3 regions of the Holtiella tumoricola genome follow, and region 2 is predicted to be linked to each of the others. Evidence: predicted binding sites of a transcription regulator. Region 2 holds the regulator's gene; each other region holds the start of a gene.
The links. The regulator Rex, encoded in region 2, represses fermentation and respiration genes when NADH is low (regulators of the CRP and FNR family bind a similar motif). The targets are predictions, from matches to a motif close to ATTGTTAANTANTTAACAAT.
Positions count from the first base shown of each region.

Region 1 (8,406 bases), on a different contig from region 2:
GGAAATGAAACAGCTAATGAATTAAGCATAAGTTTTATCTATGAAACGATTACAGTACCTAAAACAGAAGTAAAGGTAAAGTATGATGTTACAGCAAACGGAGAAATTAAAGTTCATGTACATTATTTTGGAAAAGAAGGATTACCAGAACTTCCGGTATTTGGTATGCGCTTTGTGGTGCCAACTGCAGCAACGGGTTATACTTATGAAGGCTTATCAGGAGAAACTTATCCTGATAGAATGGCGGGAGGAAAGCTTGGGGTGTATCACGTAGAAGGCTTACCTATTACACAGTATTTGGTGCCACAAGATTGTAATGTACATATGGAGACAAAATGGCTAGAGATTTATCGTAGTAAAACCTTAAATAATGCCGATAAAGATGAAGTCACAACTAAAATACGTTTTTCACAAGGAGAGAAACCTTTTGCATTTTCTTGTATTCCTTATACTGCAGAAGAGTTGGAAAATGCAACTCACCATGAGGAGTTACCACTTGCAAGAAGGACTGTAGTAAGTATCTTAGGAGCTGTAAGAGGTGTAGGAGGTATTAATAGTTGGGGAGCAGATGTAGAAGACGGCTATCGTATAAGTGGTGAACATGACATAGTGTATTCTTTTATAATTTCGAGATAAATTAAAACAAGTAGAGAAGTGGCGATAGCCACTTTTTTATTAGAGAAAAAAGAAATAATATGATAAGATTTAAAAAGATAGAACCAGTTATCAAGAAGCAAGGGGAGCTTAGCATGAAAATACAATATTTTAAAGATCAAAAGCATGAAGAAAATTTTTATTCGTTACTTGAGCAAGCAGAGTTGTTAGGCTTAGAGAAAAGGGGAGAAAGGTTTGAGAGCTTATCTGAACAAATGAAAATACTCCGTTTTGAGGATAACATAGAGAAAAAACAGGTTGCCTTTTTATATCTAATTGCTCTTTATCAAGATGATTTTATAACCTACGAAGGAATGCCTTTTTATGTAGAAGTTTATGAAGAAATAAGCCTGGATGGTCCAGTTTATTTATTAGATGAAAAAGTTGGGAAGCCCACATATGAGCATGAATGGGGTGTTTACTATGGAAAAAAAATACTTCAAAATGAGCGAATTAATTTAGAAGAGGTTCCAAAAAATATGAAGAAGTTTGTAGAAAATGCTATGAAGATGTGTGGTTTGGTATAAAATATAAAAAAGACCAATAGAGAAGAACAAGAAAGGAAAGACACGTGAGCTATCAACAATATTTACTAGAATGGTTTGACAAAAATAAAAGACAAATGCCTTGGAGAGAAAGAAGAGATGCTTATAGTATTTGGGTTTCAGAAGTGATGCTTCAACAAACTCAAGTGGATACAGTAAGGCCTTATTATGAAAGGTTTATGGAGCGTTTTCCAACGGTAAAGGATTTGGCTAGTGCCGACAAAGAAGAAGTCTATACTTATTGGCAAGGATTAGGTTACTACAGGCGAGCAGACAACTTACATAAGGGTGCAAAAGTTGTAGCTGAGCAGTATGATGGTGTGTTTCCAATGGAAGCTAGATTGGTAAAAGATATACCAGGAATAGGACCTTATACTATGGGAGCAGTTTTAAGTATTGCTTTTAACTTGCCTTACCCAGCTGTAGATGGCAATGTAATGCGTGTTTTATCACGTCAATTTTTAATAGATGATGATATTGCTGTAGCTAAGACACGTAAGATTTTTGAAGCAAAAGTGATGTCATTGATGCCTGAAGACGCAAGGAATTTTAACCAGGCATTAATGGAATTAGGTGCTCTTATTTGTACACCGAAAAATCCTAAGTGTAATATATGTCCAATGCAAACATTATGTATGGCTTATCATGAAGGTGCACAAACAGAATATCCTGTTAAATCAAGTAAAACAAAAGCAGAGCCAGAATTTTATAAAGCGCTTGTTATTAAAAAAGAAGATAGTATTTATCTAGAAAAAAGAAAAGATGAAGGACTCCTGGCATCACTATGGGGAGTACCTCTTATTACACTAGAACAATGGGAAGTTGTTCAAAAGATGGGGATTGAATTTGAAGTATTAGATCAAGTGAAGCATGTGTTTACTCATAGAGTTTGGATGATGAGCCCTATTGTTATAGAGTATAATGAAAAAGTACAGGAAATAATAAATCGAATTTTACAAAATACTGGTGAGTTTGTGCCTGAAGGTCAAATTAAGGAGTATCCTGTAGCAACGGCTTTTACAAAGATTTTAAGAAAGTTGTAACAAATATTAAATTATGGGTGGAAATTTTTTAAAACTATAGTATAATAAAGTTATATCAATTATATGATATTTCCATTTCACTTAGGATTAAGATTGAAGTAAGACAATAGTGCTGTACTTCATTTCTTAATCCTATAAAACAAAAAGATATTGAGTACTCAAAAAGAGTGGAGGCAGAATACGGTTCTGATCCACTCTTTTATTATATGTTTTGAAACATTTAATAGGAAAGGATAGTGTAGAAATATCCCGAAAAACGTGATATACTATAACCTATACACTATATGAAATTATAGACTTGAAAAGGAGGGAGAAAAATGTTAGAAGAACTTAAGACTTTTATACAAGTAGTGAAGGATCGTAACTTTACAAAGGCAGCAAAAAAAGTAAACTTATCACAACCTACTGTAAGTTTGCATATTAAAAGACTTGAGAATTACTTTGATACTACCCTCATAAAACGATCAAGTAAGAGTAAAGAAGTTTTGATAACAAAAGAAGGTCAGCTTTTATATGAGAGAGGCCAAGATTTAATAGCAGGTATAGATTGCTTAAAGGAAGATATATTTAAACTTAGTCATCATGCTAAGAAGAAAATAGTAGTAGGTGCAAGTAAGACCATAGGTGATTATTATTTACCACCTCTTATTGGTGCCTTCTCAGAGGCATACCCTCATGTACAATTAGAAATCTTAATCGAAAATACTGCTCATATTTGCGATATGATGAATGAGGGAGAAATACAAATAGGATTAATAGAGGGTATAGATCCGTATTATGACTTTATAAGAGATTACTTTTATGAGGATAAAATGGTTATTGCCGTAAGTAATCAATCAAAGCTGGTTGAAAGTCCTGTTAACTTATCAGATTTAAATGATCAAGTTTGGATTAGTAGGGAAGAGGGCTCTGGTACTCAAGAGTACTTAAATCTCTTTTTGAAGATGCATCATATTACACCAAGAAATGTAATTGTATTCAATAGTAACTATGCAGTAAAGGAAGCAGTTAAGAATGATTTAGGCATTACTATTATATCGGAATGCGTGGTTAGCCATGCAGCCTTTGACAAAGAACTTACAATCTTACCTCTTGAAATAGAGCCTAAACGTAACTATTCATATATTTTACCTAAAGACAAAGTACTTGATGAAGATGTTGAAGCATTTATCAGAATACTTAAGGAATATAAACGATAAAGGATAGACTTTTGTATAACGTCAGTGAGTTATATAAGAGTCTATCTTTTTTTATTAACATATGTTAGAAAAATATCAAAGTCAATATGTAAACCTATAAATAACCATTACAAAACATAATGGTTAGCATTGAAATGTTAAATTGTAAAGTTGTCTATAGCTATAGGCAGGGGGGGTAAATAGGCATATAATAGAGATACAGCACTCCGTTAAAAATGTAACGGGGGGAATATGCGAATGGAGGACAAGAAGATGGGCTATAAATTAAGCTTTGAAACAGTTAACAGTCTCTTTAACGAATTAAGAAAAGAGTACAAAATTTATGCACCAAAAAGATTTCCAAAAGCAGGACGTTACTCAGATACAGATATTATCCGTTACGCTGAGATCAAAAATGTAGAAGAAATCGTATTTGACGAAAAATCTGACTATCCAGCAAAAGATGTGGTTTCACCAATCACTCAAACTTTATTCTACTTCACAGAAGATGAATACCGTGAAGCTAAAGTTCACGATAAAAAAGTTTTAATCTTTGCTAGACCTTGTGATATTAATGCACAAATGAACCAAGATAAAATTTTCTTAGAAAACGGTTTTGAAGATACTTTCTACAAACGTATGAGAGATAAAGTAAACTACGTAATGATGGAATGTTCTTCAAGTGAAGATACATGTTTCTGCTGTTCAATGGGAACAAACAAAACAGATAACTATGGCTTAGCTGCTCGCTTCGAAGACGGACAAGTTCTTATTAGCGTTAAAGATGAAAAATTCGCTCCTTACTTTGAAGGTAAAGAAGAAGCTGAATACACAGTTAAATTCATCGAAGAAAACCAAACAAAAGTTACAATCCCAACAATTCCAAACAAAGAAGTTCTTAACAAACTTAAAGAACATGAAATGTGGAATGAATTCAACAAACGTTGTATCAGTTGCGGAAGCTGTACAATTGCTTGTAGCACATGTACATGTTTCACAACAACAGATATTGCTTACAATGAAAATGGTTCAGTAGGTGAAAGAAGAAGAACTGCTGCATCTTGTCAAGTTGCAGGATTTGACGAAATGGCTGGTGGTCATGACTTTAGAAAAACAACTGCTGCTCGTTACAGATATAAAACACTTCACAAAATCCATGATTACAACGAAAAATTTGGCGAAGGCCATATGTGTGTAGGTTGTGGTAGATGTACGGAAAGATGTCCAGAGTTCATCTCATTCTCAGCGACAATCGAAAAAGTAAACAAAGCTGTAAAAGAAATCTGCGGAGGTGAATGCAATGCATAATGAATTAATGCCAGTAGCTTGTCAAATTCTTGAGTTCAAACAAGAAACAGAAACAGAATTCACAATTAAAGTTGCAACAGGTGACCTTAAAGTTGAACATGGTCAATTCTGTCAATTATCACTTCCTAAAATTGGTGAATGTCCAATCTCTGTAAGTGATTACGGCGATGGCTGGATGGATTTCACAATCCGTGCAGTTGGTAAAGTAACTGACGAAGTATTCAAACTTGAAGCAGGTGATACTTTATTCGTTCGTGGTGCATACGGTAAAGGTTGGCCAGTAGATCAATTCAAAGGTAAAAACGTTGTAATCATCGCTGGTGGTACAGGTGTTGCTCCAGTTAAAAGTATGATCAACAAATTTGCAAATGAAGAAGGTTTCGCACAAAGCGTAAACATCATTGCAGGTTTCAAAGATGAAAACGGTATCCTTTTCAAAGATACACTTAAAGTTTGGGAAGAAAAATTCAATACTATCTTCACATTAGATAGAGATGAAAAAGAAGGATTTAGAACAGGTCTTGTAACTAAATTCATCGAAGAAATCCCATTCAAAGATTTTGGTGATAACTATGAAGTAGTAATCGTTGGACCACCAATCATGATGCATTTTGCAGGTCTTGAATGTGTAAAACAAGGTATTCCAGAAGAAAAAATCTGGGTTTCATTTGAAAGAAAAATGTCATGTGCAATCGGTAAATGTGGACACTGCCGTATCGATGAGACATACGTATGTCTTGAAGGACCAGTATTCAACTACACTGTAGCAAAACAATTAATTGACTAGGAGGCCACACAATGAATCACGATATTGATGTAAAAGCAACCAGAATTAACTGTTTCCGTCAATCTAAAATAGCTGGAGAATTCATGTTACAATTACGTGTTCCAGGTTCTATTATCGATGCGAAACATTTACAAGCTGTACAACATATAGCACAAACTTGGGGTGATGGCACATTCCACGTAGGTATGAGACATACACTTAATATCCCAGGTATTAAATATCCAAGCATTCCAGAAGTTAACGAATACATCAACGAATACATCAAAGAAGTAGAAGTTGTTGAATGTGACGCTGAAATGGAAACATGTGGTAAAGGTTACCCAACAATTGGTGCACGTAACATCATGGCTTGTATCGGTAACACACATTGTATTAAAGCTAATATCAATACACATGAATTAGCTAAAAAAATCGAAAAAGAAGTATTCCCAAGTCACTACCACATTAAAACAGCTGTTTCAGGTTGTCCAAATGACTGTGGTAAAGGTCACTTCAATGACTTCGGTGTAATCGGTATTGCTAAAATGAACTACGATAGAGATCGTTGTATCGGATGTGGCGCATGTGTTGAAGCTTGTTCACACCATGCTACTCGCGTACTTTCATTAGTAAATGGTAAAATCGAAAAAGATACATGTTGTTGTGTAGGTTGTGGTGAGTGTGTAATCGCTTGTCCAACAAGCGCATGGACACGTGATCCTCAAAAATTCTATAGAATCATGCTTGGTGGTCGTACAGGTAAACAATATCCACGTATGGGTAAAATGTTTGCTAACTGGGTAACAGAAGATGTAGTACTTTCTATCTTCAGAAACTGGCCAAAATTCTCTGCATGGGCACTTGATTACAAACCAGTTTACCTTCACGGTGGTCACTTAATCGATAGAGCTGGATACATCAAATTCAAAGAACTTATTCTTGAAGGTGTTGAACTTAATCCAGAAGCTCAAATTGCTGAACGTATTTACTGGCATGAAGATGAAAAACGTGCTAACATTAACGTTAAACCAATTGCTAAACACAATTCAGCAGGTCCTGGTAGCCAAGACGGTCACCACTAAGATTTAGTTTATAGAGTCTTTACAAAAGATAAACTAATTTGATATACATCAGATAAAATGGGCAGGGTATTATAGGGGGCATTCTATAATACTCTGCTTTTTTATTAGGTAAGTAATAATTATTATTATTTTGAGTTTAGTAGTATTTTTAACTGGTAATAAATATAGTATAATAAAGGATGCAAAAGTTTATTGACTTAAATTAAGAGGTGGATAATGGATATTGCAGTAATTGGACTGAGTCATGTTACGGCTCCAGTCGAAGTTAGGGAAAAAGTAAGCTTTACAGATTCTAAAAAGATGGAAATTATAGATATACTTTTAGAAAAGTCAAGCAAGGAACTTGTCATTGTTTCAACGTGCAATCGTAGTGAACTTTATATTGCAGCAAAGAACATTGAAAATGCAATAGAAGATGTACATGAGTTATTAAATACAATATTAGGACAAGAAGCAAAAAGCTACCTTTATATAGAAACGGGAGAAGAAGCAATTAAGCATCTATTTGATGTAGCAGCAGGTCTAAAGTCTATAGTTATTGGAGAAGATCAAATACTTGGACAGGTAAAAGATGCACATGCTTTTGCTATGGAGATAGGTGCTAGTGGAAAAGTGCTCAATAAACTATTTAGAGAAGCCATCACTTGTGGCAAACTTATTCGTAGTGAACTTAAAATATCAGAATATCCTCTATCTATTAGCTATATAGGTATTAAGTTTTTAAAAGAAAGGCTAGGAACATTAGCAGATAAAAAGATACTTGTACTAGGTGCAGGGAAAATGAGTAAACTAGCTTTAAAATATCTAGCTTTAGAAGAGCCAGAAGTAATCTATATTGCTAATCGTACATTCTGTAAAGCAAGTGATTTAGCAGATGAGATAGACAAGGCTATACCAGTAGGATTTGATAAACGCTATGAGTTATTACAAGAGGTAGATGTAGTAATTACTTCAACAGCTTCACCACACCTTGTATTGCTAAAAGAACAAATGCCACATTTAAACAAACCTCTTACTATATTAGATATTGCAATGCCACGTGATGTTGAGAGTCAAGTTGCTACATTAGAAGATGTAAGTCTTTATGATGTGGATGACTTACAAGATATATCAGATAAAAATAGTGCTAAACGCGAAGAACTAGCAGAGGAAGCAGCAAAAATAACTAGAAGCTATGTAGAAGAATTTATTACATGGCTTAAGATGACAAAAATTGATCCAACGATACAATCACTCAATGAGAAATGCCAAGAAATTCATAGAGATAGTATGCATTATATAGAAAACAAACTGGACCTTACATCAAGAGAACATAAAATTATTGATAAGATGATGATGGCCTCTTTAAAACGTTTAATCAGAGAACCTGTTAAAGCGTTAAAAGAAATGGATGACACAACGAAACAAGAAGCTTATATGTCTATGTTGCAGGAACTTTTTGACCTTTAAATATAAGTTCTTTAGTGCATAATAGAATAAAGGAAGCAAAAGATTGAAATTAAGCAAAAGATTAGGATGGTGACGAGGATGAAAGTTGTTGTAGGGACAAGAGGAAGTAAGCTTGCACTAACACAATCCAAATGGGTAGTTAGTCAACTAGAAGCTTGTAATCCTGAAGTAGAATTTGAAATAAAAATTATAAAAACTAAAGGAGACCTTATTCAAAATGTACCTTTAGATAAAATTGGAGATAAAGGACTCTTTGTAAAAGAGATTGAACAACAGCTTTTAGATAGAGAAATTGACTTAGCAATTCATAGTATGAAAGATATGCCAAGCGAAGTATGCAAAGGCTTACAATTTACTTATACACCTGTTAGAGAAGATGTA
Region 1 covers NZ_JAQIFT010000043.1:5,567-13,972, forward strand. The annotation lists gene PBV87_RS10240 (beta-galactosidase small subunit) at 1-636, shown strand, start outside; gene PBV87_RS10245 (hypothetical protein) at 750-1,181, shown strand; gene mutY (A/G-specific adenine glycosylase) at 1,226-2,242, shown strand; gene PBV87_RS10255 (LysR family transcriptional regulator) at 2,560-3,441, shown strand; gene asrA (anaerobic sulfite reductase subunit AsrA) at 3,694-4,728, shown strand; gene asrB (anaerobic sulfite reductase subunit AsrB) at 4,721-5,515, shown strand; gene asrC (sulfite reductase subunit C) at 5,527-6,576, shown strand; gene hemA (glutamyl-tRNA reductase) at 6,793-8,025, shown strand; gene hemC (hydroxymethylbilane synthase) at 8,104-8,406, shown strand, end outside.
Region 1: asrA (anaerobic sulfite reductase subunit AsrA) is a predicted target of Rex. The motif match lies at 3,502-3,521, and genes of this name have one in related genera.

Region 2 (8,406 bases):
TTCCACATAAAAAAGCAGTGGAGTAATTTCCACTGCTTTCCCTTTAATCTATTGATTTAGCATACCCATTAAAACCTTTTCTGGTGTAATTGGAAGTGATGTAACATAAACATTTGAAGCATTATATACAGCATGTGCTATAGCTGGAGATGGTGTATTGATTACAACCTCTCCTATTGATTTTGCTCCAAATGGACCTGTTGGTTCATAGCTACTTTCAAAGTCTACACGAATATTTCCTACATCAAGACGTGTTGGAATTTTATACTGCATAAAGTTATTGTTCATCATCTTACCTTGTGCATTGTACCTCACATCTTCATACATAGCCATACCAATACCTTGTGCAATACCACCTTCAGCCTGTATTCTTGCTAGATTTTTATTAATAACTGTTCCACAGTCTACAACACCTACATAATCAATTAACTCTATCTTTCCTGTTTGCTTATCTAATTCAAGTTCCACAAAACCTGCCATAAATGGTGGTGGTGAACTTTGACTTGTATGAGCAGTTGTAACAGATATATAATCACACTCTCCACCTACTACTTGCTGTGCACCAAGTTGGTCTAAAGTCAGTACTTTATCACCATCTATTGTCTCAAATAAGTAACCATCAAATGTAATATCATCTTTTGATACTTGTAAAAACGTAGCCGCTGCTACAAGCATTTTATCTCTTAGCATTTCACTTGCTTTTATAACCGACATACCCGTTAAATAAGTTGTACGAGATGCATAAGAACCTGGATCAAATGGTGAATAGTCTGTATCAACGCCTGGTACTATAATACGTTCCACATTACAATCTAAAACTTCTGCTGCAATCTGAGCAAGGATTGTATCACAACCCGTTCCCATATCTGTTGCACCTATCATAAGTGTGTAGAAACCATCATCATTAAGTCGCATTTCTACTGCTGATACATCTAGATTTGCAAGTGCTGATCCTTGCATAGTCATCGCTACACCTACTGAACGTACTTTATCTTTACTGACTTCTTTACTTGGATATTTTTCTTCCCATCCAATTAACTCGCGTCCTTTTTCAAGACACTCTTTAAGTTTTGTGCTCTTAAGTTCTTCGCCATAGTAAGCTGGCATGATTTCTCCAACTTCACCAATATTCTTAAGACGAAGTTCTACTGGGTCCATTCCCAATTTTTCTGCTAATTGGTTGACTGTACTTTCAACTGCAAAAGTTCCTTGAGTAGCCCCATATCCTCTAAAGGCACCACCACCCATTGTATTGGTATAAACAACATCATAATCAAAAAGATATGCCTTTGCTTTATTATAAAGTGGCATTGTTTTATGTGCTACAAGCCCAATAGTTGTAGATGCATGCTCACCATATGCCCCTGCATTAGAAAGGGTATAAATTTGAATCCCTTTAATATTCCCTTCTTTATCACTACCTATTTTAACTTTAATTTTCATTTCATGGCGGCTATTAGATGCTCTAAAACACTCTTCTCTTGTAAAAACAATTCCTGCTGGCTTACCTGTTTTCATTGTTACAAATGCAGCAAACATTTCACTTGCAGCAGTTTGCTTTGCACCAAATCCACCTCCAATACGAGGCTTAATAATACGTACTTTAGATTTTGGCATTTCTAATGCACGTGATAAAATATGTCTTAAATGGAATGGAATTTGTGTACTACTTACAACTGTTAATCTGTTTTGGTGATCTAAGTAAGTATATGTTTTAAAAGGTTCCATCATTGCTTGAGCATTGGCTTTTGTATGATAAGTTTCTTCTACGATAACATCACTTTCTGACCATGCAGCTTCAATATCTCCATGTCCAAAATGTCCTGAAGAACAAATATTACGTTTAACTTCATTACCTATATCAAAGTTTAAAGAATAGTTATCTTCTGGATGGATTACCGAAGGATGATCAATAGATTTTTCCATATCTAATACAGGTTCCATTTTTTCATATTCTACTTTAATAATACGAAGTGCTTTATCTACTGCTTTTTCACTTGTTCCAGCAATAATTGCTACAGGATCTCCTACATATCTTACATATTCATCTAAAATAAGACGATCATATGGACTAGGCTCTGGATATGTTTGCCCTGCTAAAGTAAATCTTGTTTGAGGTACATCTTCATATGTATAAATAGCTTCAATTCCTGGCACTTTTAAAGCGATTTGCTTATTAATACTTTTAATTTTTGCATAGGCATGAGGGCTTCTTAATATTTTTACAACTAAACATTCCTTTGGCATTAAATCTTCTGTATAAACAGGCTTACCTGTTAATAAAGCCATTGCATCTACTTTTACAACCTTTTGATTGACTACCTTCATATTTATGCCTCCTCTGAATGCAAGAATTTCTCAACAGCACGCATTTGCCCCATATAACCTGTACAACGGCATAAGTTTCCTGCTAAATAATGTTTAATCTCATCTACTGTTGGATTAACTAATTCTTTTTTCATTGCTAATACGTTCATAATAAAGCCTGGGCTACAGTAACCACATTGTTCTGCACCCTCATTAGCCATAAATTCTGCAAATACTTTAACTTCTTCTTCAAGCCCTTCTAATGTTGTCACCTTTCTTCCATTTGCACGTGCTGCTAATGTTGAGCAAGATAAAACAGGTACTTCATCTAACCACACTGTACATAAGCCACAATTAGCTGTATCACAACCACGTTTTACACTGTAATAACCTTCACTACGCAAGAAATCAATAAGGAGTAAATCACTTTCAATTTCTCTTTCATGTACTTTATTATTAATCCATACTTTTATTTTCATGATGCTCTCCTCACTTATGCTCTAATCTCATCTATAGCTCTTTTAACTAATGCTTGTGCTAACTGTTTGCGATAAGCTTCACCTGCTCGTAAGTTAGTCCCAAAATCTAACTCCTCTACAACCTTTTGTGCAGCCGCCTCAATTGTAGATTCTGTTAAACCACCTTGTAATAAAGCTTCTGCTTCATAGGCACGTTTTGCTTTATGAGGTCTTGCCCCTACCGAAATTTTTACGCCTTCATCAGCCTGACTTACAGCTACTGCAAGTACTGGGAAATCTGTTGCACTATTGCGCTGAGTATGATAGCTCGCTTTACTATCACTTTTTCGGATCATAACTTTTACAAGTATATCTTTATTTCTCTTTGCATTTACAAAGTCTTCTAAAGGCATAACACCACCTTTGTAAAGTTCCACATAAGTATCTAAAGCAAGCAGTGCTGTTAATACATCTGAAAAACCAAATCTTCCAAATACACTTCCACCTATAGTTGCAACATTTCTAAATTGTGTTCCTACAATGTCCTTAACACAATTTGCTACAATACCATCAAAATGCTCTTGTAAAAGCCTACTTGTTTCTACCTGTCTTAGGCTTGTCATACATCCGATTTCAATGTATTCATCTGTTTCTGTAATTTGGTCAAGTCCAAGTTTAGATAAATCAATAGCAGTATGTACAGCTTGTTTACCCATTTTAAGCCATAGCATGCCCCCTAAAATAACATTTTTCTTGTTGGCTACAAGCGTTTCGTACGCTTCTTCTAAACTAGTTGCTAATAAATACTGGTTAATGGTAATCACGCAAGACTCTCCTTTTATATTAAATCTATTTTTAAAATATTTTAGGCGCTAAAAAAGAGAAAAACTACAGTTTTCTAGCTTCCCTCTATCTATTTTCTTAATTATTTTTTTAAAATCCTATAATAATTTCTCTAATTATTATATTAGAATGTAAACTTACGTAAGTCAATACAATTTCGAACATTTTTCATTTCTATCGACTTTATAGTTCTATTTTTTCTTCATTTTATATAGAACCACTTATTTTTTCAAAAAAAATGTTCGGAATTCTTTTATTATATTCTGCTATCATTCTTATCTTTTTTCTAAGATAAATGTATAAAAAAATGTCCATCTATCTCTGTTATTTTTCAACGTATGATAGACGAACATTCTAAGTTTACGACTTTCCATATAGTTTGGAAGTTATTGATTTTATTCACCTTCACATTCATTAATTCTGTAAGCTAATGTCATTAATGAATGTGATAAATGTACATTTTCTACTTGTACGCCGTCTGGTACAAATAAATCTACAGGTGAGAAGTTCCATAAACCTCTTACACCCCATTTAGCCAGATTTTCGGCTGTTTCTTTAACTTTAGTCTTAGGCATTGTCAAAATAGCAATATCTACTTTATGTTCCTTAACGAACTCTTCCATTTTGTCTATATCCAGAACTTCTATTCCACGAATACTCATACCTACAAGTCTTGGATTGACATCAAATAATCCGATTAAATTAAAACCACGCTTTTCAAAGCTTGTATAATTTGCAAGAGCCTGTCCTAAATTCCCTACCCCTACAATAATCATACTATGTGTATTTTCAAGTCCTAATATTTTTCCGATCTCTTTGTGTAAATATTCAACATTATATCCATATCCTTGTTGTCCGAAACCGCCGAAGTTGTTAAGATCCTGCCTAATTTGAGAAGCTGTAACTTTCATTTTTTCACTTAGTTCTCTAGAAGATATTTTAGTTACGCCATTGTCAAGCAATTCTCCTAAATACCTATAGTACCTTGGCAATCTTCTAATTACTGCCATTGAAATCTTTCTCTCTTCAGTCACATCTTTACCTCCTTCTTTTTACTCTTATTCTATAGTATAGCATTTTAGTTTTTTTTTTGTCAATCTACATAGTTCATTCATAGCTTTTATTTTTGTCGTTTTTCTGTTAATATGAAACTACAATAATGAGGAGGTTCACTTATGATTGCTAATTGTCATGGTATTCGTAAGTCTTTTAACGAAGAACTTGTGTTAAAAGATGTTTCATTTCATATAGAAGATACAGAAAAAGTTGCCCTAGTTGGAAATAACGGGGCCGGCAAAACAACTTTATTCCGAATTTTAACTGGGGAACTTCACCCTGATGAAGGTGATCTATTTTTTGCAAAAGGATCCACTATTGGTTACTTAGAACAAAATATGCAGTTTAATTCTACTCATACGGTATATGAGGAATTACTTCATGTATTTGATGAGGTCATTGCATTAGAAGCTAAGCTTCATCAAATGGAAGAAGAAATTTCTCGTACTCATTCTATGGAATTAACCCATACGTACGATGCACTCCGTATAACTTTTGAAGATAAAAAGGGCTATGAATATAAAAGTCTTGTAAAAGGTGTTCTAAAAGGATTAGGCCTTAAAGAAGAAATTTATAATCAACCCATTACCACTTTATCCGGTGGTCAAAAAACACGTGTTGCCCTTGCTAAGCTTCTTTTAGAAGAGCCTAGCCTTCTCCTTCTTGACGAACCAACTAACCATCTTGATATCGCAGCTACAGAATGGTTAGAAAATTACTTAAGAAGTTACAAAGGTGCAGTTCTTGTAATCTCTCATGACCGTTACTTCCTTGATCGTGTTGTAACGAAAGTCGTTCACTTAGAATTTGGTCGTGCTATGGTCTATAATGGCAATTATAGTAACTTTATCATTGAAAGTGAAAAAGTCTATGAAGCAGCTATGCATCAATATGAAAAACAGCAACAAGAAATTGCCAAACAACGTGCTGTTATCGCTAAACTTCGTCAATTTAATCGAGAAAAATCTATCAAACGTGCAAGAAGCCGTGAAAAACTTTTAGATAAAATAGAAGTTATGGACCTACCTACCATAGATGACAAGCCTATGAATCTAGTACTTACACCACGTATTACTAGTGGAAACGATGTCCTCACTGTTAAAGAATTATCTAAGTCATTTGAAGATGGGGCACTCTTTAGCCATATTAACTTTGATATCAAACGCGGTGAGAAGGTTGCTATTGTAGGTCCTAATGGAATTGGTAAAACCACTCTTTTCCGTATGATTATGGGTACAAGCGCTATTACAACTGGAACAGTTACACTTGGCACCAATGTATACATTGGTTACTATGATCAAGAACATGCTACCCTAAATCAACATGCTAGTATTATAGAAGAAATTCAAAATGAGTTTCCTGATCTTACAAATACTGAAATCCGTAACATGTTGGCATCTTTCCTATTTACAGGTGAAGATGTTTTTAAACCTATTCATGCCCTTAGCGGTGGTGAAAAAGGCCGTGTTGCACTTGCTAAGATCATGCTTTCAAAAGCTAACTTCCTCATCCTTGATGAGCCAACTAATCACCTTGATATGATGTCCAAAGAAGTTCTTGAAAATGCACTGAATCAATATGAAGGTACAATCCTTTATGTTTCACACGACCGTTACTTCATCAATCAAACAGCTACTAAAGTTTTAGATATGTCAAAAGATAATATGGCTATGTATTTAGGTGACTACGATTACTTTATGGAAAAGAAAAAAGAACTTTCTACTTCTCATTCAGTAAGTACAAACGCCCCTACTGGCACAAATTTATCTCATCAATCTACAACTACTTCTCCAACAGCTTCTACCAAAGAAGATTGGCAAAAACAAAAGGAATTACAAAATCGGATAAAAAAACTTCAAACAACACTTAAAGATATTGAAAGTCAAATTGAAGTTCAAGAAACTCTCGTTCTAGAATTAGATGAGCAACTTTGTCTAGAAGAAGTCTATACTAACCCTGATAAATCTCGCGAAGTCATGAACAAAAAATCCGAAGTTGAAATATATATTACAGAGCTTTATGCTAACTGGGAGTCTACTTCAGAAGAACTGGAAAGTTTAAACTAAACCAAAAGGGCCATTGCATGACATTGCAAGGCCCTTTTATTATTCATTTGTATTAATATGCATATTGTATTCAACGTTTTTAATATGTTGTCCAACAAGTTTTTCCGCTTTTTCACCATCTCGTTCTTTAAGTGCTAAATAGATAGCTTCATGCTCTTTCCAAGACTCTTTAGCTCTACCTGGTGTAGAAATAGAAGCCTTCCTTGCTTTTTGTACATAATGATGAAAATCCGATAAAATATGGTTAAGCGTCTTACTACGCGTTGCATTATAAATAATATCATGGAACTTATGATCTAACTCTTTTAATTGATTAAACTCATTCTTCTCAACATAAAAAGCTGTAAGTGCTAGAATCTCTTCCATTTGTTTTAAATCTTCTTCTGTAATTTTTGTTGCAGCTTTTCGTGCTGCTAACCCCTCTAACCTTGATCTAATAAGATAAATATCTTCAACATCTTCATCTGTAATCCCTGCTACAACGGTCTCTTTATTTGGAATAGATTGTACTAATCCTTCAAGTTCTAGCTGTCTAATCGCTTCTCTTACAGGTGTTCTACTTACCCCTAGTTCATTGGCTATTGTACTTTCACGTAAAACATCCCCTGGCTTATAGCTCCCATCTAAAATAGCTTCTCTAATTGCATTAAATACTCTTCCCCTTAAAGAAGCTTTGTCTGTTCCAGCTGTACTGTAACTCACTTTTGTCCTCCTTACCCGCACCTTTTGGTACGCGTATCTATGTATACAAACCTTATTCTAACAAATTCTAAGAAAAGTGCAATGGTTTTTTCTATTTTTAATAAGCAACCCATCTTCCATCTTTATCCTTATAAGAAACAAGGCTTTCTGCTATGGTTCTATCCTTCAATTTATAACTTTCACCCTCACGAATAAGCTCCATAATCCACTTTAAAGTAACTTGATATTCTCTTTCATAAATCTTTCCGCCTGCATCTGCTTCTTTATTAGTCATTTTTACAACTTCAAGGGTTTCTACTTCTACTACACCTTCACTGTTCATATTAATTTGTTCAATTTCTACTTCCATCCTAGCATCTTTTAAATTCTTTCCATCCACAAACCATGCTTCAAATTCTTCTATTAAATGTGCACTAATTTCTGCTACAGCAAAATCATTGATAAAATTACTTTCATGATTTTTAATTCCATCAATATAGGCACTATAAAAATTATCAACACTCTTTTTAAGCCTTTCATTCCCTAAAGTAGAAAGTGTAAACTTTTCAACATTGAAACTTCTATTCTCTTGTGAAACACTAATAGGCTCTTCATATGTTTCAATATTACCATATGTATCATAAATCTTTAAAGGATATGTCCCTTCTAATACATTCTCAAATAACACAACCCCATCTTTATTAACTTGTTGCTCTCCTCCTAGCTCTACAACTGTACCACTCATACACTCTACGCTTACTTCTACAGTTTGATAAGGTACAATTACTTCTGTTTCTGTAGGAACATTAATAGTCGTTACATAATCTCCACACATTTCATTAGGAAAGACAACACGTACCACATAATTCCCAGGTAATACATTCTTAACTACATATTTATTATCCTCTTTATCTGTTACTTGCTGATCGTCAAACCATACACTTGAACCTAATGGTGTATAAATATGAATATCTTCTATACGAAACGGAAAAACA
Region 2 covers NZ_JAQIFT010000007.1:66,786-75,191, reverse strand. The annotation lists gene PBV87_RS01135 (xanthine dehydrogenase family protein molybdopterin-binding subunit) at 49-2,328, opposite strand; gene PBV87_RS01130 ((2Fe-2S)-binding protein) at 2,331-2,786, opposite strand; gene PBV87_RS01125 (FAD binding domain-containing protein) at 2,801-3,589, opposite strand; gene PBV87_RS01120 (redox-sensing transcriptional repressor Rex) at 4,004-4,642, opposite strand; gene PBV87_RS01115 (ABC-F family ATP-binding cassette domain-containing protein) at 4,784-6,730, shown strand; gene PBV87_RS01110 (GntR family transcriptional regulator) at 6,770-7,432, opposite strand; gene PBV87_RS01105 (zinc ribbon domain-containing protein) at 7,530-8,406, opposite strand, start outside.

Region 3 (8,406 bases), on a different contig from region 2:
ATTACAAACATTGTACCTAAATAGCATACAGGAATATGCCAAGTAATTACTTTTTTATAAATGAGGTATAGACCTCCTAATAAAATAGCAAGTGCTGATACTTCACCTAGACAACCTCCAATATTTCCCACAAAAGCATCTAACATAGTTGGCATGGCTAATACATTTTGTGTTTTCAAAGCTACTAGAGGTGTTGCACCTGCTAAGGCATCAACTGCTGTGGCCGCACCTACTACATCGGATACAGGCGCTACAGTTCCAATAAAATGTTCTGGTATTTCAAAACTTGTCATAGCTTGTGGATAGGCTGCAAGTAAGAACGCACGTGCAGCTAATGCTGGGTTAATGAAGTTTTGTCCAATACCACCAAAACATTGTTTAGCTAAAATAATTGCTACAAAAGCACCTACAATAGGCACATAAATAGGTGCAGTAGCTGGTAAGTTGAAAGCTATAAGTATACCTGTTACAACTGCGCTTAAATCTTTAATGGTTAATGGTTGATGGGTAAAGTGTTGCCATATAGCCTCAAATGCCACACAAGATGCAACTGATACAACCGTAAGTAATAATGCTCTCATCCCAAATAAATATGTACCTACCAAGAGTGCCGGTATTAAAGCAATAATAACATCGCGCATAATACTAGAAACACTATGGGCTTGGCGTTGATGTGGTGATGAGGATACACTTAGTAATTTATCCATGTCTATTTCTCCCCCTGGCTATTTTTGTCTCACTCTATTTTTTGCTGTACGTATTGATTGTACCAATTGTCTTTTTGCAGGACACACATAAGAACAACTACCACATTCTATACAATCCATTCCATAATACGCCTTAAACTCATCATCCTCATGATGTAAGGCGGAATGATGTAAGGCATTAGGTACAAGACGCATTGGACATGCCTGTATGCATTTGCCACAGCGTATACAATTAGATGTTGGTGTTGTATCCACTTCATCTTCCGTTAAACATAAAATAGCTGAAGTTCCTTTACCAATAGGTACATCTACTGAACTAAGTGCTGCACCCATCATTGGCCCTCCTGAAATGACTTTCACAGTTGCTTGTTCATCCCACCCTGCTGCTTCTAGTACATCTCTAAAACTCATACCCAATCTTATTTTAAAGTTTGTTGGATTTTTAACACCATTTCCTGTTACAGTAACGATTCGTCTCATAATCGGTCTACCCTTTGTAACAGCTCTCCAAATGGCTACAATGGAATCTACATTAAGAACAATAGCTCCCACATCTGCTGGCAACTTCCCACTAGGTACTTCTAAACCTGTTGTCGCATAAATCAGATGTTTTTCTGAACCTTGAGGATATTTGGTCTCAAGGACTTTTACTGCTATTTTTGATTCTTTTTCACATAACCTACTCATATTTTCTACTGCATCCATCTTATTGTCTTCAATACCAACAAATGCTGTTGCATCTTTGAACATATGCAATAAAATTTTCAGTCCTGCTATAATGCGCTCACCTTCTTCTAACATTACCCTGTGGTCAGAAGTGAGATAGGGTTCACACTCAGCACCGTTTACTATAATATGTTTAATTACCTTATCTTTTGGTGGTGATAACTTAATGAACGTCGGGAAAGTTGCACCACCCATCCCAACTAAACCAGCTTCTTTAATAATAGCTACAATCTCTTCATTGGTAAGTTTTGTATAGTCCTCTACTCCACCATCTTTTAACTCTAATATCTCTTCATATGTAAAATCATTTGTTACAACAACGCACATTACAAGATGCCCTTGATGGTTCACTCTCTCTTCTACCACTTTAACGGTTCCTGATACACTACTGTGAATAGGGGCACCCACAAAACCTGTTGGCTCACCAATTTTTTGTCCAACTAACACCCGATCTCCTTTTTTCACAAGTGGCTTACATGGGCTACCAATGTGTTGTTGCATTGGATATACTAATTCTTCCTTAGGCAATAAAAGCTCAATTGGTTTGGCATTAGTAAGTTCTTTGTGATACTTAGGGTGTATACCCTTTTTAAAACTTAAGTGCTTCATTGTACTCCTCCCTTTCTCTGTCTTACTTTTAGTAAAATGTGAGTATAATAACTATAAGAATAAGACAATTTTTGACCTATCCTATAAAAATTATAAACTTAATAATCCGTTTTCTCAACCAATTTGGGATAAGTTTATTATTTATCAATGTTTACATTATTCTTCCAACATTCATACAATGCCTCTACATTATTTTTAATAAAGTTCTCGACCCACTCTAGAATTTCTAAATCCTGTATAGGCACTCCCTCTAGCATTCCTTTAATTTCTTCAGTATCACATATAAAAATTTGCTTCCTATAATGATGCTCATAAACATAGTGAATATCTGATTTAGCCAGAATCAGTGTTTTCATTGTACTTGCCACATCCCCTATAGGTAAACGATCAATATGATCGTAGCGTAGTTTTCCAATAATACAAGTTCCCTTCCCTTCTTCACTTGTAACCTTTAGCTCTCCTTCACACTCTACACATAATTGACTAAATAAAGGAAGACCTAGCCCTACCTTCCTCAATGTTCTTGTTGTCGTAAATGGATTGGTCACAGTAGCCTTAATACCTTCTGGTATCCCTTTACCATTATCCTCAATCGAAATAGTCAACCAATTACTCTCAGGATCTTCATCTACAATAACCTTAATCCAATTTGCCTCTGCCCTAATACTATTTTGTACAATATCTAAAATATGTAGTGATAACTCCTTCATCTTAAGCACCCTTTCTCCCTAATTAGTTTATACTTTTTCAACTATTCTCTCTATAATATCAGAACCTCATTCCTATTTCATCTCTTTTATTATTCCAAATAATGATATAGCTACAAAAAAAGAGACTGTCCTGTAACAGTCCCTCTTTTCACCTATCTATTTTGAAAGGACTCTCACATTAATAATGTCATCAATATCTAAGATATTTTGAACATTTTGATCGGTTACTTTTGTATCCGTATCAATCATTGTGTATGCCCATTCTCCTTTACTCTTGTTAAGCATATCTGAAATATTAATGCCTTCTTCTGCAATAATATTTGTAATCTTTCCAATCATAGCAGGTATATTTTTATGTATAATTGTTAGTCTAAATGCAGCATTCCATGACATCTCACATTGCGGGAAATTTACTGAGTTTACAATATTACCATTTTCTAAGTAATCTTTCACCTGTTTAACAGCCATCACTGCACAGTTTTCTTCTGATTCAGGTGTTGAGGCTCCTAAATGTGGAATGATTAAAATATTAGGATGACCAATAAGTCCATCTACCGGGAAATCTGTTACATATTTTTCAACAATTCCCTCTTGAATTGCTCTTAGTATGGCTTCGTTATCTACTAAAGTATCACGTGAAAAATTAAGAATACGCACACCTTTTTTCATTTTTGCAAAAGCTTCATCATTAAACATATTCTTAGTCGTTGGTGTAAGGGGGACATGTATCGTAATATAATCTGCCTCTGTTAAAATTTCTTCAAGTGAAAGTGCATGATGAATATGACGTGAAATCCCCCACGCTGCATCAACAGATATATATGGATCATAACCTATAACATCCATCCCAAGCGCTTGTGCTGCATTAGCAACCATAACACCTATTGCACCAAGTCCTATAACCCCTAACTTTTTACCTAGAATTTCTGGTCCTATAAAAGCACTTTTACCTGCTTCTACTTCCTTAGCTACATTTTCTGTTAATGTCCCTGCCCAGTTAATGCCTTCTACTATTTTTCTAGAGGAAAGCAGAAGGCCTGCAATGACAATTTCTTTAACCGCATTTGCATTAGCACCTGGTGTGTTAAAGACAACGATTCCTTTTTCTGCACAACTTTCAACGGGAATGTTATTCACACCAGCACCGGCTCTTGCAATAGCTTTAACATGGACTGGTAGTTCCATATCATGCATCTTGGCACTTCTTACTAAAATTGCATCTGCCTCTTCTAATGAATCTTGAACAAGATAATTTTCTCCAAATAACTTTATCCCCTTAGAAGAAATTTTATTTAAAGTATAGATTTTATTCATTTCATCGCCTCCTTATGCTCAATCTCAAATGCTTTCATAAAGTCGACTAATGCTTTTACACCTTCTATAGGCATTGCATTATAAATGCTTGCACGCATACCACCTACACTCCTATGTCCCTTCAAGTTGACAAGTCCACAAGCTGTAGCGGATTTAACAAAGGCTGCGTCAAGTACTTCATCTCCTGTTACAAATGGTACATTCATTAAGGAACGATCTTCTATTGCTGCTGTTCCTTTAAAAAGTTCAGATTGGTCTAAGAAGTCGTAAAGAAGTGCTGCTTTTTCTTTGTTACGTGCTTCAATAGCAGCAACACCTCCTTGTGCTTCTACCCATTCAAATACAAGTTTAAGCATATAAATAGCATAAGTTGGTGGTGTATTAAACATAGAATCATTATCTACATGTGTTTGGTAGTTCAACATAGTTGGTATAATCTCATCTGCTTTTCCTACCAAATCCTCACGTATAATGACAACTGTAACACCTGCTGGCCCTAAATTCTTTTGAGCACCTGCAAAGATTACACCATATTTTGTGACATCGATAACTTCAGACATGATGCAAGAAGATAGATCCGCTACTAATGGTACATCACCCGTTTCAGGTAATGTTTTAAATTTCGTACCATAAATGGTATTATTTTCACAAATGTAAACATAGTCAGCATCTTTGTCAAATTGACTCTTCTTATAAGTTGGTATATGGCTATAAGTATCAGATTTGGAGGATGCAATCACATTAACCTTCCCAAATTTTTTAGCTTCTTTAATGGCTTTTGATGACCAAACACCACTATCAATAAAATCTGCTTTTTTTGAACCCACCATCAAATTCATAGGTACCATTGCAAATTGAAGTGAAGCACCACCTTGTAAAAAAAGCACTTTATAATGATCCGGTATATTCATCAGACTACGAAGCTTTGCCTCTGCTTCTTCAATAATCTTCATATACGCTTTGGACCTATGGCTCATCTCCATTACACTCATTCCTGCATCTTCAAAGCATACAAGTTCTCTTTGTGCTTTTTCTAATACTTCAAGTGGTAATACAGCAGGTCCTGCTGAAAAGTTATATACTCTCATCTTGACATCCTCCTCTTAGATTCTTTTACACTTTAGTGTAGTATAATGTTAAATTATAGATAATTTCTATTAATTAGTCAATAATTTTCTGAAACTTTTAGAATAATGATGCCAAGTTGTATTATTTTTTCATTTTAGCTTAATGTTGCTACCATAACAGCTTTTATAGTATGCATACGATTTTCAGCTTCATCAAATACAACAGAATACTTAGACTCAAATACTTCCTCTGTCACTTCATTTTCTTTAACTGCAGGCAAGCAGTGCATAAAAATCACATTTTCATTTTCAGTCTTAGTAATAAGATCCATATTAATTTGGTAAGGCTTTAACATTTTAATACGTTCTGACGCTTTTTCTTCTTCACCCATTGAGCACCATACATCTGTATAAAGTACATCTGCCCCTTTTACACTATTAAGATCTTCTGTTATAGTTAAACTCCCCCCACTCTTCTTAGCATATGCTGTACAAGTTGTAACTAGACCTGACTCAGGCCATAAACTTTCTGGTGCAATAATAACCATATGCATACCCATTTTACAACACCCAATCATAAGACTATTGGCCATGTTATTACGCCCATCTCCAATATAGATAAATTTCTTTCTTTTTAAGCTCCCTAAGTGCTCCTTGACAGTAAGGAGGTCTGCTAAAATCTGTGTAGGATGATACATATCTGTCAATCCATTGTAAACAGGTACACCACTATACTCTGCTAACTCTTCTACTGTTTTTTGAGAAAAACCTCGGAATTCAATAGCATCAAACATACGGCCAAGTACACGCGCTGTGTCTTTAACACTTTCTTTATAACCTAGTTGGATATCATTTTTACCTAAATACTCTGGGTGTGCACCTTCATCCGTACATGCTATTGTAAAAGCACAACGTGTACGTGTGGAAGGTTTTTCAAAAATAAGAGCTACATTTTTTCCGTTTAAAGTCTCTCCTTTAATTCCCATCTTTTTCTTTGCTTTAAGTACTGCTGCTAGTTCTAATAACTCTCCTATTTGCTCACTTGAAAAATCATGTAAAGTTAAAAACGATTTACCTTTTAATCCAAACATATCATCACTCCTAATTTATATTTATTTAATAATTTGTATTTTTATAAATATTATACTTCAATATTTATTTAAATCAATAGTTTTATAAAAAAATCCCATGCAAATTTTATGCATAGGATTTTTTATGTTCTGATTCATAATACTCTATAATTTGTTTGTAGTCTTCAACAAAATAATCTGCTTCCTGCCTAAGAACTTCTTCCATTTCCGCTACTTGACGGTCACGAATTGCACAGATAGTCATCCCTGCTCTTTTTGCCGCAAGTACGCCATTAGGTACGTCTTCAAAAGCTAGACAGCGTGTAGGTTCAACGTCTAAATCCTTTGCAACTTGCTGATATACATAGGGATAAGGTTTTCCTTTTTCTACTTCACAAGAGGTACGAATACTTGCAAACTTTTGACGCATACCATGTGCCTCAAGTACAATCTCCACTAATTCATGAGAATTACTTGTTGCAATGCCCATCTTAATATCTTGTGATTCTAGATATTCCAAGAACTCACGCACATGTTTTTTTAGTGGCACTTGTGCTCTATAGAAGTCAGATGCCATCTGATTCCAATCTGCTTTAATCTTTTCTACACTATCTTCAAGCTGAAAACGGTTTTTAACATATTCAGCCGTCTCTGTAAAACTCATACCTTCAAGTTCTGATTCAAGCATCTCATCTACTTCTATACCATAACGACCTAAATAATCTTCATCAATTTTAGACCATACCCACATAGAATCTACTAATGTTCCATCTAAATCAAAAATCACTGCATCAAATGTACGTTTCATACCATTCCCCCTCAAGCTAATATTTTTTATCTAGTTATTCATTGTTAACTGACCAAGTTCTTCATCTGTTAATTGACGATATTCACCAATTGCTAATGCCTCTGGTAATTTAAAATCCCCCATACTTACACGTTTTAAATAGGTTACTTCCTTACCTACAGCTTTCATCATACGCTTCACTTGATGGAACTTACCTTCTCTAATTGTAATATAAACCTTAGAGGTTTCTTCATTTGCCTCTATAATTTCAAGTCCTGCTGGCATACAAGGTTTTGCTTCACCAATCTCTACACCTGACTCAAAAGCTTCAATATCAGCTTCTACTACCTTACCATTTACCTCAGCATAGTAACATTTATCTACATGCTTCTTAGGTGATAAAAGACTATGTGCCATTTTTCCATCATTGGTTAAGAGAAGTAACCCTTCTGTATCTTTATCTAACCTTCCAACAGGTGCTAAACTTCTCCCTTTTGTTACAGGGTCTAAAAGATCCATCACCGTTTCTTGTCTTGGATCTTCGGTTGCAGTAATATAGCCTGCTGGTTTATTTAAAATATAGTAATAAAAAGGCTTATAGTCTACTACTTCCTCACCTAGTGTAACAACTGCTTCACTAGGGCTAATACTACATTCTGGACGTTTTTCAACTTCCCCATTCACTTTGACCTTTTTCTTTTTTATAAGTTGTTGGACTTCTGAGCGAGAACCATATCCTGTATGCACTAAATATTTATCAAGTCGCATTTTCTTTTCTATCATTTTATATCTACCATCATTTCTTATTATATTTGTCTCATGTAAAGCATCTATCACATCATACGCCAATTCGTAGCATATAAGTTTTTAAGTGTTCCATTTTGACTTTTTACCCATCCTAAAGGATGTCCCATTACACCTATTACATTAAAACCTTTTGGTGCTTCTATAAGTAGAGTCTCACCTTTTAAGTATTTTATCACATTTGCATCTTCTATTTGTAAGTCGATATAATTTTTAAACATTTCTTTTGGATAGGCTAAAGCTAATACTTGTGAAGGATCAAAACGTTTATTTTTAACCTCACCTAAATACATCCCACTGCGTATCACACGAAGCCCTTCTAAATCCGGTGCATCTTCTGTTTGTAAGTAAATTTTATTTTTAAGTTCAATAATCGGTGTATTAATATCTAGATGTGTATTTGTTTCAATAAACTCTTTTAAAATAGGAATATCTTTAATACGCTTTTTAATAGATAGACGCTTAGTTTCGTCAAAAGCCTCACCTAATTTTTGAATAAGACATACAAAATGCCCTTCACCCTTTAAATGATGTGGCCACAATCTTAACGCTCCACTTAGAGTATCTTTTTTAGAATCACTCCATTCTGGTCTGCCTTGTTTAATGCCACCA
Region 3 covers NZ_JAQIFT010000068.1:53,132-61,537, forward strand. The annotation lists gene PBV87_RS19525 (RnfABCDGE type electron transport complex subunit D) at 1-707, opposite strand, end outside; gene rsxC (electron transport complex subunit RsxC) at 726-2,042, opposite strand; gene PBV87_RS19535 (ATP-binding protein) at 2,180-2,752, opposite strand; gene PBV87_RS19540 (phosphoglycerate dehydrogenase) at 2,909-4,066, opposite strand; gene serC (3-phosphoserine/phosphohydroxythreonine transaminase) at 4,063-5,154, opposite strand; gene argF (ornithine carbamoyltransferase) at 5,289-6,224, opposite strand; gene PBV87_RS19555 (HAD family hydrolase) at 6,331-7,011, opposite strand; gene PBV87_RS19560 (pseudouridine synthase) at 7,042-7,773, opposite strand; gene PBV87_RS19565 (RsmF rRNA methyltransferase first C-terminal domain-containing protein) at 7,824-8,406, opposite strand, start outside.
Region 3: serC (3-phosphoserine/phosphohydroxythreonine transaminase) is a predicted target of Rex. The motif match lies at 5,199-5,218, and genes of this name have one in related genera.